3 regions of the Pseudoalteromonas sp. S558 genome follow, and region 2 is predicted to be linked to each of the others. Evidence: predicted binding sites of a transcription regulator. Region 2 holds the regulator's gene; each other region holds the start of a gene.
The links. Region 2 encodes sigma-54, which starts transcription at its own class of promoters, with help from an activator protein. Its sites were predicted from a motif close to GTTGGCACGNNNNTNGNNT; they were not measured.

Region 1 (4,777 bases), on a different contig from region 2:
GTTTCCATTTTCATGGCTTCCATAATGATTACTACATCACCTTCATTTACCACTTGCCCCGCTTTTACTTTAACCTTAAAAATATTACCCGCTAAAGGTGCGTTAAGTGTCTCGCCCGAGGCAACCGACGCAGACTGGGGCATATGCTCGGAATCTTTTAAGGTTACTTCTTTAAGCTCACCGCCTTGCGCTACTACTACGTCGTAAACTTTACCGTCTACTTTTACGCTGTATTGCTCGGCCTTTACGCTGTGATTATTTAAAGCAGATTTAGAGGGGGCTTTATTGCTTTTATCTTCAACACAAGGCACTGGTTCAAATGCATCTGGGTTGTTACGATTTTTAATAAATTTTAAACCAACTTGTGGGAATAATGCATAAGTTAGTACGTCATCAATTTGCTCATCAGCCAGTGTTAAACCTTGCTCTTGCGCTTCTTTTAACAACTCAGCTTCAAGCGTTGCAAGCTCAGGCGCAATATTATCAGCAGGACGACAGGTGATTACCTCTACACCATCAAGTACACGCTCTTGTAGATCTTTATTCATTGGCGCGGGTGTTAAGCCATACTCACCTTTTAATACGCCCGCAGTTTCTTTAGTAATTGTTTTATAACGCTCACCCGTTAGTACATTAAGTACCGCTTGAGTGCCTACAATTTGCGACGTGGGTGTTACTAATGGTAAAAAGCCTAGATCTTCTCGTACGCGCGGTATCTCAAGTAAAACCTCATTAAGCTTATCTGCTGCGCCTTGCTCTTTAAGCTGGTTTTCCATATTTGTAAGCATGCCACCAGGTACTTGAGCGAGCAAAATACGTCCATCAACCCCTTTTAAACTACCTTCAAATGCCGCATATTTTTTACGTACGTCTCTAAAATAAGCCGCTATTTCTTCTAGGTGATTTAAATCAAGTTCAGTGTCACGTTCGGTTCCTTCAACAATTGCCACAATGGTTTCGGTTGCTGAATGTCCGTAAGTCATGCTCATAGATGAAATAGCGGTATCAAGCATATCAATGCCCGCATCGATCGCCTTTTGATAAGTTGCTGTACTTAAACCAGTTGTAGCGTGGCACTGCATAGCAATAGGAACCGAGACGGTTTCTTTAAGTGCTTTAATTAGTTTTTCAGCGTCGTATGGTTTTAATAAACCCGCCATATCTTTAATACAAATTGAGTGGCAACCTAAATCTTCTAATTGCTTAGCTAGCGTTAGCCACATATCAAGCGTGTGTACAGGGCTTACAGTATAAGAAATAGTACCTTGAGCATGTGCGCCTACTTTTATAGCCGCTTTAATCGCTGTTTCAAGGTTACGTACATCGTTCATTGCATCAAAAATACGAAAAACATCAACACCATTTTTATGTGCGCGCTCTACAAATTTTTCAACCACGTCATCTGCGTAATGGCGGTAACCTAATAAGTTTTGACCACGTAATAACATTTGCTGTTTAGTATTAGGCATTGCTTTTTTAAGTGCACGAATACGTTCCCATGGGTCTTCGCCTAAATAACGAATACACGAATCAAATGTAGCACCACCCCACGATTCAATAGACCAATAACCTGCATTATCTAATTTACTAGCAATTGGCAGCATATCGTCAAGGCGCATTCGGGTTGCGAGTAATGATTGGTGCGCGTCGCGTAATACCAATTCTGTTAATTTTAATTTAGCCATGAATGTGCCCCTTATTTATTATTTGATTTGTACTGAGCAATGGCAGCACTAATAGCAGCGATGTGCTCATTAGGCACACCTTGAGATTTAAAAGATGGCGATTTAGCTGGTGATGCTACCTCTGGTTCGCTAAAGCGCGTTACCAAACTAGACATAAGCGTTACTGCACCAATTAATATCGACAGAAATACAAACACCCCAACCATACCGGTGAGCATTAAACTACCAGCTGTTGTGAGTAGAGCACCTATATCCATTTATTTCCCCTTGAAACCTACATTGAAATAAAAAATCAATTTAATTAAATATTTATTCATTGGATGATAACAAAACCAATAACTTTGTCTACACCTTGTAAATTGGTAAAACCAATTAATCTTAAAACAACATACCACCCAATTAATTTACATGCTGTAGGCCAATAAAAACAGGACCTACAATACATAGAGTGAATAACAACTATAGCTAAAAATTATATATAAGTTGTTAATTAACTATTTAACCTAGTAAAAATAGACATTAAAAATTATAAAAATCATAAAGCAACCTCACAATTGCAAATTGGTCTTACCAAATAAAATATATCCAGTAAATATTTATCAGTAATTTTCAGTAATTTTCAGTAGTGTGAATAAGTTACATAACAAAGCGTAAAAGTTACTAACCAATTAAAAATCAAAAACGCACAAAAACCATAACCCCATGATATTAAACAAAAATAAATATTGGCATGTAACTGGCATTAGTTATTGCGAGCAAAATTTATAAACCAAGGAGAAAACAATGTTACGCTGGACAATTACATTTCTAGTTATTGCTTTAATCGCTGCAGTGTTAGGTTTTGGTGGCATCGCAGGTGCCGCAGCTGGTATAGCAAAAATTATATTTTTTATCTTTATAGTACTTTTAGTGATTTCATTAGTTTCAGGTGCACTACGTGGAAAATCTCCCAGGTAGATAAAGCACTAACCTAACACTAAAATTTAATTTAAACTTACAAGGAATCACATTATGAAATCTACAACTTTAAAAGCAGCACTAATTGGTCTATTCGCAAGTTTTTTCATCATGGGTTGTGAAGACAACCACGCAGAAGACGCAGGCGAACGTATTGACGAAGCAGTAACCGACGTGCAGAACAAAGTAGAAGATGCATGCGAAGAAGTTAAAGAAGGCGTAAACGCTGAAGAAACTAACTGTTAATACTTTTAGCACCGCTAAAAAACGGCTCTTGAGCCGTTTTTTTGTGTCTGCAATAAAATCACTGACTATAAAGCTGCTCATTTAGAGGTTAGCTTGTTAAAATAGAAAAAAATGATACTTTAAATAAGATAATATGGCACTTACAACGACCTACACACTCGATAAACCCTATTTTTACGAGTGCTTTGATGAATCACTGCCTTACAGTAAACGCGCAAAACCTAAGTATTTTTTACTTGTGTTGCTCGTTGCACTTGGTTTATTTGGTATTTATGGGTTAAATGATCACTACTTAGGATCGTTTTTGATTATGCTTGGTGTACTAGAGTGCGTCGCTTTTTACTATCGCAGACCTTGGTGGGTAACCAGACAAATGCTTAGTAGAGCTTCTGGCTCAGAAGTAACACTTACCTTCGATGACGACGGTATTAAATCTGCCAATCATTACAAAAACTATCAATTAGCATGGCAAGACATCAATACAGTAATAGATACGCAGCAAGGTATCCTGCTTCAAAATAAAAGCGGTATGCAGTATATTTCAAAGCAAATTCTCAGCTCTGAAATACTCGATTTCATAAGCAAAAAAACCACTCAATGAGTGGTTTTTTAATATAGCCCAGTAAAGTACTCAGCTATTTATACGTGTTGATTAAGCATTGCCCGGATTTGGGTTCGACTTTTCAGCTTGTATGCGCATATAAATCTCTTCACGATGCACTGATACGTCTTTTGGTGCATTAACACCGATTCGAACTTGATTTCCTTTAACACCTAGCACGGTAACTGTTACTTCGTCACCAATCATTAGGGTTTCACCCACTCTACGAGTTAGTATTAGCATTCTATTGCTCCCATGTTCCAATATAAATTATAAGATTCCGCTTAAACATATTAATGAAAATCAGACTGAAAAGTAAGTAAAAACTACCAATCTATTCATTTTCTGTTAAAAATGCTTTATGTAATGCACGAACAGCCAACTCTAGGTACTTTTCATCTATTAAAACTGAAATTTTAATCTCTGAAGTAGACACTAAAACAACATTAATGTTTTCCTGTGCTAATGCATCAAAAAATAAACTAGCGACACCAGAATGCGATTTCATACCCATCCCCACAGCAGACACTTTAGCAACTGTGGTTAACCCGCCTACATTTTGAGCACCGAGTTGAACTTGTTGCTCAGAGATTAATTCAAGTGCTTGCAGGTAATCATTCGAGTGCACTGTAAAAGCATAGTCTATTTTTTCAAAGTTATGATTAACTTGATTAATCATATCTATTTCGATGCCATTATCGGCAAAAAGTTTCAATATTTTTGAAAGATTTTGCGTACCTGCTGGAACGTCTTCTACTTTAATTAAGCACTCATCGCGATTAAACGCAATTCCCGATACCACCTTGTTTGGCATATCGCTCTCCTCAAAACTTATTAACGTGCCTTCATCGGGATTAAAGCTCGAAAGCACCCTAAGTGGCACATTGTGCCTACCTGCAGCTTCTACTGAGCGTATATGCAAAACTTTCGCCCCTAAACTTGCCAGCTCCAGCATTTCAGCAAATGTAACTTGGCCCATTCTGCGCGCGTTGGGCTCGACACGAGGATCTGTAGTATATACGCCGTCAACGTCTGTATAGATCTGGCATTCGTCGGCTTTTATGGCTGCTGCTATTTCGACAGCCGATGTATCGGTGCCACCGCGTCCAAGCGTTGTAATGTTGCCCTCAATATCACGTCCCTGAAACCCAGCAATAATAGCAATACGATTATGCTCAAGCTCATGCTTTAAGCGCGTAGCAGCAACCTCTGCAATGCGAGCTTTACCAAACATGTTATCGGTTAATATATTGACTTGATCGGCTAATAAACTCACCGCTGAGTGGCC
Region 2 (4,777 bases):
CCTATTTTTACTTTATATAACGAAAAACAGGCTTGGCGCATTAATGCTGATGAAGCAACCCTGTACGAAGGTAAACAATTAATTTTAGAAGGTAATGTTGTCGCTAAAAATCTAACCGATAAAGCAATGATAGAAAAAATCGATGCCGATAATATTCAAGTAGATATAAAGCTACTGACAATGCGCTCAGAGCAACCTGTAGTTGTAACTGGACCTAATTTAAAGATCACTGGTAAAGGCCTTGAAGCCGATCTAAAAACCGAAGTGATAAAACTTATTAACCATACGCGAACCATATATTATGACCAATAAATTTTCAAAAATACTTATTATCCCAACGTTTTTATTAGCATTTAACAGTAATGCAGCAGAGCAGTCGAATCAACCGGCTGCCAACCAAATCTCAATAAGTGCCGATAAACAAGAAGGCCAATTAAAAGCCAATGTGGGTATTTTCGAGAAAAACGTTGAAATTATTCACGGAAATCGCCGCATTACCGCCGACCGCTTAGAAGTACACAAACGCGAAGAGCTCGGTGATAATAAGCAGCTATTAATTGCCACAGGCAGTCCGGCACATTTTGAAGAAAAACAACCCGACGGCACGACTATGAGCGCAAGTGCTGATGAAGTGCGTTACGATGTATCTAAGCGTTTTTTAACGCTTGTTGGTAATGCGCAAGTATCGCAAGCTGGGCAAAAAATAAATGCAAAAAGTATTACTTACGACATAGAACAGCAATTAATTAGCGCTGAAAAAGATGAAAATTCAACGGATCGCGTTCACACAATTTTAGTGCCTATTGAAGCTAAAAAAAGTAAAACAAGCGATAAAGGCCAACCATGAGCACATTAAAAGCAGAACTATTAGCCAAAAGCTATAAAGGCCGTGAAGTTGTAAAAAACGTCGGCCTTGAAGTTAAAGCTGGCAGTATTGTTGGCTTACTTGGCCCAAACGGCGCTGGTAAAACCACCACGTTTTATATGATTGTGGGCTTAGTACCTAGCGATAAAGGAAAAATATCTATCGACGATAACGATATTACTCTTTTACCTATGCACAGTCGTGCTAGATTAGGCATAGGCTACTTACCACAAGAGTCTTCAATTTTTAGAAAGCTAACTGTTTATCAAAACTTAATGGCAATTTTAGAAACACGTAAAGAGCTTAAGAAGCAGCAAAGAGAAGATACACTAAATAATTTATTAGACGAATTTAATATTCAACATATCCGTGACAGCCAAGGTATGGCGTTATCGGGTGGTGAACGTCGCCGCGTAGAGATAGCCCGCGCATTAGCGGCTAATCCCAAGTTTATATTATTAGATGAACCGTTTGCGGGCGTTGACCCAATCTCTGTACTTGATATAAAAAAAATCATAGAACATCTTAAAAATCGTGGGATTGGTGTGTTAATTACCGATCATAACGTAAGAGAAACCCTTGATGTTTGCGAAAAAGCCTACATTGTTTCTCATGGAGAGCTGATTGCATCAGGTACTCCAGAACACGTATTAAATGACAAAACAGTACGCGATGTTTACTTAGGCGAGCAATTTAGGCTGTAACATTTACGCCATGTCTTTAAGCATCTGCTAGTATTAATTATAACAACATAAAAGGATTGTTAGAGATACATGAGGCAATCACTACAGCTGCGCATGGGCCAGCAACTTACAATGACTCCACAATTGCAACAAGCTATTCGTTTGTTGCAACTCAGTACATTGGATCTCCAGCAAGAAATACAAGAAGCGCTCGACAGCAACCCACTTTTAGAGGTTGAGGAACAAGACTATTCTGAAGACGCTGCAGGTAAAAATGAACAAAAAGCAGACACCGATGATATAACAGTTAGCGCATCTGCCGACGATGCTCCAAGCGAATACGAACAAGACAGCGGCGAAGCACTTGCTAAAGATACGGTAAGTGACGACATGGCGATGGATGTTAGCTGGGACGAGTACATGAGTGCAGCTCCAGCCTCCTCATCAGGTCCAATGCCTGAAGACGAGTCTATATACCAAGGTGCCTCTACGGAAACGCTCCACGAGTATTTAATGTGGCAACTTCAACTAACGCCATTTAGCCCTACTGATGAAGCGATTGCGATTGCTATTGTAGAAGCAGTAGATGATTCAGGCATTTTAACACTGAGTTGTGAAGAGATTCTCGAAAGCTTCAACCAAGAAAACGAAGATGATAATGAAGTTGAACTTGATGAAATAGAAGCTGTTTTAAAACGCATTCAATTATTTGATCCTGTAGGTATAGCAGCGCGTAGTTTACAAGAGTGTTTGTGCATTCAACTTAACCAGTTTGATAAAGAAACACCCTATATTAATGAAACAAAAATGATTTTAACCGAGCACATAGACTTATTAGCAGCTCGCGACTATCGTACATTAATGAAAAAAACGAAGCTCAAAGAAGAAGAGCTTAAAGAAGTAATGACACTCATTCATACGCTAAACCCAAAGCCTGCAGATACGATTGTTAGGGAAGAGTCTGAGTATGTAATTCCTGATGTGTCAGTGAAAAAAATTAAAGGCCGCTGGGTTGTTGAACTAAATCCAGATAGCATGCCAAAAATTCGCGTAAACAGCCAATATGCTGCGATGTCTCGCACGGTTAAATCAAGCGGTGATAGCCAGTTTATACGCTCGCATTTACAAGAAGCTAAATGGTTTATTAAAAGCTTAGAAAGTAGAAACGATACATTATTAAAAGTAACTAACTGCATTGTTAAGCAGCAGCAAGGCTTTTTTGAACATGGTCCTGAGGCCATGAAACCTATGGTTTTAAATGATGTTGCTGAAATGGTGGAAATGCACGAATCAACTATTTCGCGTGTAACCACTCAAAAGTATATGCATACACCTCGGGGTATATTTGAGCTTAAATACTTTTTCTCAAGTCATGTAAGTACCGAAAATGGCGGTGAATGCTCATCTACAGCAATACGTGCACTTATCAGAAAATTAATCGCTGCAGAAAACTCAGCAAAACCATTGAGTGATAGCAAAATAGCGGATATATTGGCTGAGCAAGGAATTAAAGTAGCGAGACGTACAATCGCAAAATATCGCGAATCTCTGGCTATTCCACCGTCAAATCAGCGAAAAAGTCTGATTTAAGACGCAAAACAAAGAGGGTAATGCTTATGCAACTAAACTTAACTGGTCGTCACGTAGAATTAACTGATTCACTAAGAGACTATATAAATACCAAATTTGCGAAGCTAGAAAGACACTCTGATCATATTAATAATGTTCATGTCATTCTTGATGTAGAAAAACTAAGCCAAAAAGCAGAGGCAACAATACATGTTAGTGGTGCTGAGTTATTTGCCTCAACTGAGCATCAAGACATGTACGCTGCCATCGATTCGCTGATTGATAAGCTCGATCGCCAAGTAATTAAACACAAAGAGAAGCTTGCTCGACACTAATATGATGAAATTAAGCTCACTTATATGCCAGGACTGCAGCAAAGCTGCGGTCCTTTTTAATAGCAAAAAAAGAATTTTAGAGTTTATCAGCGAACTTGCTCACGATAAGCTTCCGTACCTTTCTCAACAAGATATTCTTAGCGCTTTACTAAGTAGAGAAAAGCTAGGCAGTACTGGTATAGGTAGAGGCATAGCGATCCCTCACGGGCGAATGAGCGGTGCACAAGAGCCCTTAGCCTTAGTACTCGTTAGTGAAACACCTATTAGCTTTGATGCAATTGATAATCGTCCCGTTGATATTTTTGTTGCACTCATAGTACCAGATGGTGATAACCAGCAGCACTTAAAGACTCTCGCAACCATTGCTGATAAACTTAACGACAAAGAATTTTGTAAGCAATTGCGCAGTGCAAAAACGGATACCGAACTGTATCAAGTTATTGTTAAGCAATCGTGATTAATATAAAGGGTGATAAATGGAGTTAATTATCATAAGTGGCCGATCGGGTTCTGGAAAGTCGGTTGCTTTACGCGTTGTTGAAGACTTAGGTTATTATTGCGTAGATAACATTCCGTTAAATCTGTTACCTTCTTTGGTACGCAGCGTTTCTGATAACTACGATAAAATCGCAGTGAGCATTGATGTACGAAACCTTCCTAAGGAACAAGAACAGTTTAATGATATTCTTGAATACTTACCCGGTTTTGCAAAGCCTACCTTATTTTATTTAGACAGCGAAGATCAAACACTGATAAAACGTTTCTCTGAAACACGCCGCTTACATCCCCTATCGGTTGACTCACTGCCGCTTGATTTGGCAATCAAAAAAGAAAAAGAATTACTTGATGTGCTAACCACTCGAGCCGATTATATGATTGACACAAGTGACTTAAGTGTCCATCAACTTGCTGAATCTATTCGTGAAAAAATATTAGGAAAAAAAGACAAGCAGCTTATTGTCACGTTTGAATCGTTTGGTTTTAAACACGGCATCCCTAAAGAAGCAGATTATGTATTTGATGCACGCTTCTTGCCAAACCCTCACTGGGAGCCTGAGTTAAAACCGTTAAATGGCTTAGATCAACCTGTTAAAGATTATTTAGCGAGTCATAGCATAGTGCAAAAGTTCACATGGCAAATTCAAACTTTTGTACAAACATGGTTACCGCATTTAGAACGAAATAACCGCAGTTACCTAACGATTGCTATTGGCTGCACTGGTGGGCAACATCGCTCAGTGTATTTAGCACAAACAATTGGTGAAAGCTTTGCGATGACACACCCCAATGTAAAAATTCGCCACCGAGAACAAGAGAAATAATTT
Region 3 (4,777 bases), on a different contig from region 2:
ATTCTAGCCTTGTTCTATTAATTATCTAATATGATAGACATTATGCATATTGCGAGCCAAAGCTTTATTGCTAGATTTGACTTTTAAAAGGGTCACTTCCTTTCGTATTAAATTCATTGAAGCGTTTTTATTGAGGTTGCTGTAAGTTAGTGAGTTAAATTTTAATATAGTATAAAAATACTTTAGGACAACTAAATAGGTTCTAATACTCTGAAATTATTTCAGTTTTTCTAAAGCAATCATTACTGTGATCGTTAACCATGCCGCAAGCTTGCATATAAGCATATACCGTTGTTGGTCCTAAAAATTTAAATCCACGCTTTTTTAAATCTTTAGCAAATGCAGTAGATTCCTCTGTAATTGCAGGGTAATCATCAATATTATTTAACTGACTCACCAGCGGCTTATTATTTACAAATTGCCATTGGTAATTGCTAAAACTAGCAAACTCTTTTTGTATCTCAATAAAGCGTTTTGCATTATTAACAGTCGCTGCGATTTTTAAACGATTTCGTACAATGTCTTTATTAAGCATTAAGCGTTCTATGTCATCGGGTGTGAATGAAGCTACTTTTTCTACATCAAAATTAGCAAATGCTTTTTTATATCCATCACGTTTTTTTAAAATGGTATACCAACTCAACCCCGCCTGTGCTGATTCAAGTGTGATAAATTCAAATAGTGTTTGATCGTTATAAAGCGGCACGCCCCACTCTTGATCATGATAGGCCACATAGTCAGGTTTAGTGGTATCTAACCATAAACATCGGCACTTCTTTTGTTCTGTCATTAGTCACTCTTTATTTGTAGGCGTCATTTTTATGTCGCGCATTATTTTGTGTAACACGATGAAAATTATAAAATAAAACTTTGGTACAAATTGTGCATTTAGCTCTATATAGACATCAATTAGAGATTTGATTATGGCCCTTGCTACTGTGCTAAAACCACTGTTTATTTCTGCAAATCAGTATAACCCATGTTTACTTCAAGAGGAGTATGTTGGGGAATTAAGTGATCTGCGTAAGCAGGCGAGTTGGCTTTCACATTTGGTTGATACCATGCCTGCGGGTGTCGTGGTACTCGATGGCAAAGGGTTGATTGCTAAAGCGAATCAAATTGCTATGGATATGTTAGGTGAGCCGCTTGAAGGTGAAAAGTGGTTTAATGTTATCCAACGCTCTTTTAGACCACACCAAGATGATGGTCATGAAGTCTCTTTAAAAGATGGTCGATTAATTAAGCTCGACATCACCGCATTAGCTCCAGAGCCGGGGCAACTTATTTTAATGACAGATTTAACAGAAACGCGCCGTTTACAAAAGCGTGTTGCTCATATGCAACGATTGAGTGCGCTAGGTAAAATGGTGGCATCATTGGCGCATCAAGTGCGAACGCCATTGTCTGCGGCCATGCTTTACGCTGCTAATTTAGGGTCAAAGCGCTTACCAGAAGCCTCTCGTGATACCTTCCAAACTAAGTTGATGTCGCGATTAAAAGATTTAGAAACCCAAGTGAACGACATGTTGTTATTCGCTAAAAGTGGTGACCAGCATGTTGTAGAGCAAGTATCCATGCAGCAGCTACTTAGTGAAGTAAAAGTAGGAGCCGATGTAATGGTTACGCTAAATGAAAGCGAGCTAGACGTTAGCTTACCCGAGCCTGACATACAGATCACGGGTAATAAAACAGCAATTGCCAGCGCTATACAAAATTTAATACACAACAGTATTCAAGTGATTGGGGCAGGTGCCAAGGTTCATTTGAGCGCATCAACGGATAGAAAAGATCATGACTTTGTGCGTATTAGTGTCAGCGATAACGGCCCTGGTATTGATTTAGGGAAAGCCGATAAAATATTTGAACCATTTTTTACAACTAAAAGCCAAGGCACTGGTTTAGGTTTAGCGGTGGTTAGTTCTGTCGCTCATGCACACCAAGGACGTGTTGAAGTTGATAATAATACACACGGTGGGGCTTGCTTTAGTTTGCTTTTGCCAATTCGTACAGCATCTAAATTAGAGGAATCATTATGAGTAACACTATTTTAGTTGTAGAAGATGATGCAGGGCTACGAGAAGCCTTAATTGATACACTTGAAATGTCAGGTATTGACTGCGTAGCAGCGAATAGCGCTGAGCAAGCTATGTTATTGCTAAAAAAAGAGTCATTTTCATTGGTGGTGAGTGATGTACAAATGGGCGCAATGAGTGGCCTAGATTTACTTCGCAGTATAAAATTAAATCATCCAGACTTACCTGTTTTAATGATGACAGCTTATGCCACAATTGATGATGCCGTGGAAGCAATGCGCTTAGGGGCTATTGATTACATGGCAAAACCATTTGCACCAGAAGTGCTATTGAACATGGTGAGTCGCTATTTACCCGAAAAACCAAAAGAGACAGACGGTCCTATTGTTGCCGATCCAACCAGTATTCAGCTATTAGAACTTGCCAGTAAAGTTGCACGTTCTGAAGCCAGTGTCATGGTGCTTGGACCAAGCGGGTCTGGTAAAGAGGTTTTAGCACGTTATATTCACGATAAATCAAATCGCTGTAATGAACCATTTGTTGCTATTAACTGTGCAGCTATTCCTGAAAATATGCTTGAAGCCACTTTGTTTGGCTACGAAAAGGGCGCATTTACAGGTGCAATCCAGGCGTGTCCAGGAAAATTTGAACAAGCTCAAGGCGGTACGATTTTACTTGATGAAATTACCGAAATGGATTTAGCTTTACAAGCTAAACTACTGCGCGTGTTACAAGAGCGTGAAGTTGAGCGTTTAGGTGGTCGTAAAACAATTCAGCTTGATGTGCGAGTATTAGCAACCAGTAACCGCGATTTAAAAGAAGCGGTTGCTAAAAATCAATTTAGAGAAGATCTATATTATCGCCTCAATGTTTTTCCATTAATGTGGAGACCATTGTGTCAGCGCCCAGGTGATATTGTTATATTAGCTAAGCATTTAATTGAACGTCATATAACTAAAAGCAAAGAGCCGATGGCTTATTTGGATAAAGTAGCTGAAGAAAAGCTACTGGCCCATACTTGGCCTGGTAATGTTCGCGAACTTGATAACGTGATTCAGCGTGCTCTTATATTACGAACAGGCGACACCATAAACGAACATGCTATTTTCATTGAAAATTTAGCACCGAGTAATTTTGTTATGGACGCTACATCTACATCTGTCCTCGAAGCTGAAAAAGCATCAGAGATTTCAACAGAAAATAAAGAAAAAAGCACGTTAAGTTCAGCTTATTATGATAAGCAAAACGATGATGAAAAAAATATAACGGCTGATCAGCCAAAGCATGATTTACTCGCAGCTGAGACCGGAAGTTATAAAGATGAGCTTAAAGATAAAGAGCATCGCATCATTTTAGAAACACTTGCACGCTGCCAAGGTAAACGAAAAGATGTGGCAGAGACGCTGGGTATTAGCCCTCGTACTTTACGGTATAAATTAGCGCAAATGCGTGATCTAGGTATTTCTCTTCCAGCATAATCTTTCTTAAGCCCTAAATTCAAGCAGTTGAATTTAGGGTTGTCAAAACTATGACTCACTAAATCATCTCTTAACCCTTTGTATTTTAAGTTTAATTTATTTGGCATGTTTTATGCTTTATTGACTGTAATAGTAAACTGCATTGTCAGAGATAAATTATGAAAATTCAAAATAGCGCTGTATTTCAAGAAATGCAATCAATGGCCCTAGAAGCTGGCCGTAATGATCAACTTAATAAAATACCTACTCAGGTAAACTCTACATCTTCTGCACAATTTGGTGATATGTTGAGTAATGCGCTAAATACAGTGCATGAGCTTCAACAAGACACAAGTAAAAAAGTAAAAGCAGTTGAAATGGGCGACCGAAGTGTATCACTCGCTGAGGCAATGATTGCTTCTCAAAAGTCTTCAGTTGCATTTGAAGCGACGGTACAAGTTCGTAATAAACTTGTTGAAGCTTACAAAGAAATTATGAATATGCCTGTTTAACTAGGTAGTGGAGAATAATTGTGGCGCAATCTAATCAATCTACAGATCTTGCTCTCGCCGATGGCGATATCGGCATCGACCAAAGTGATAGTGATGATCAACAAGAACAAAAGTCGGGCTATTTAAGTGCTTTAAATGGTGTTGATATATTACGCCAAGTAACACTTGTTATTGCACTGGCCATTTGTTTGGCTATCGCGATATTTATCATTATTTGGGCTCGTCAGCCAGATATGCGCCCGCTTGGTAAAATGCAAACTGAAGAGCTTATTCAAACGCTTGATTTTTTAGATGCGCAAAAAATTGATTATCAACTTGATGGTAATGTGGTGTCAGTTGATGAAACTGAATACCAAAATATTAAATTGCTAATGACTCGAGAAGGCCTAGAGCAAGGTCCGACTTCAGGCTCAGATATTATAATGCAAGATATGGGCTTTGGTGTAAGCCAACGTCTTGAACGAGAGCGTTTAAAGCATGGTCGTGAACAGCAACTAGCACGCACAATCGAAGAGCTTAATAACATCACCCGCGCTAAAGTATTGTTAGCTATTCCAAAAGAAAATGTGTTTGCTCGCAGAGAAAAAAAGCCCTCAGCTACCGTTGTATTAACACTAAAGCGTGGACGTTCACTCGATAGAGAAGAAGTCGATTCAGTTGTAGATATGATTGCTTCTGCAGTACAAGGTTTAGAGCCCTCACGTGTGACAGTTACTGATCAAAATGGTCGCTTATTAAATTCAGGTTCGCAAAGTTTATTGGCAGCACGCTCGCG

Region 1: CWB66_RS02100 (DUF1328 family protein) is a predicted target of sigma-54. The motif match lies at 2,410-2,428, and genes of this name have one in related genera.
Region 3: fliE (flagellar hook-basal body complex protein FliE) is a predicted target of sigma-54. The motif match lies at 3,611-3,629, and genes of this name have one in related genera.

The regions. Positions count from the first base shown of each region.
Region 1 covers NZ_PNDU01000023.1:11,807-16,583, reverse strand. The annotation lists gene oadA (sodium-extruding oxaloacetate decarboxylase subunit alpha) at 1-1,685, opposite strand, end outside; gene CWB66_RS02105 (OadG family protein) at 1,697-1,942, opposite strand; gene CWB66_RS02100 (DUF1328 family protein) at 2,469-2,642, shown strand; gene CWB66_RS02095 (hypothetical protein) at 2,697-2,888, shown strand; gene CWB66_RS02090 (YcxB family protein) at 3,022-3,489, shown strand; gene csrA (carbon storage regulator CsrA) at 3,541-3,732, opposite strand; gene CWB66_RS02080 (aspartate kinase) at 3,824-4,777, opposite strand, start outside.
Region 2 covers NZ_PNDU01000077.1:62,745-67,521, forward strand. The annotation lists gene lptC (LPS export ABC transporter periplasmic protein LptC) at 1-312, shown strand, start outside; gene lptA (lipopolysaccharide transport periplasmic protein LptA) at 302-847, shown strand; gene lptB (LPS export ABC transporter ATP-binding protein) at 844-1,569, shown strand; gene CWB66_RS06235 (RNA polymerase factor sigma-54) at 1,639-3,138, shown strand; gene hpf (ribosome hibernation promoting factor) at 3,165-3,452, shown strand; gene ptsN (PTS IIA-like nitrogen regulatory protein PtsN) at 3,457-3,909, shown strand; gene rapZ (RNase adapter RapZ) at 3,929-4,774, shown strand.
Region 3 covers NZ_PNDU01000137.1:36,858-41,634, reverse strand. The annotation lists gene CWB66_RS10930 (DNA-3-methyladenine glycosylase I) at 203-790, opposite strand; gene CWB66_RS10925 (sensor histidine kinase) at 924-2,036, shown strand; gene CWB66_RS10920 (sigma-54-dependent transcriptional regulator) at 2,033-3,511, shown strand; gene fliE (flagellar hook-basal body complex protein FliE) at 3,670-4,002, shown strand; gene fliF (flagellar basal-body MS-ring/collar protein FliF) at 4,023-4,777, shown strand, end outside.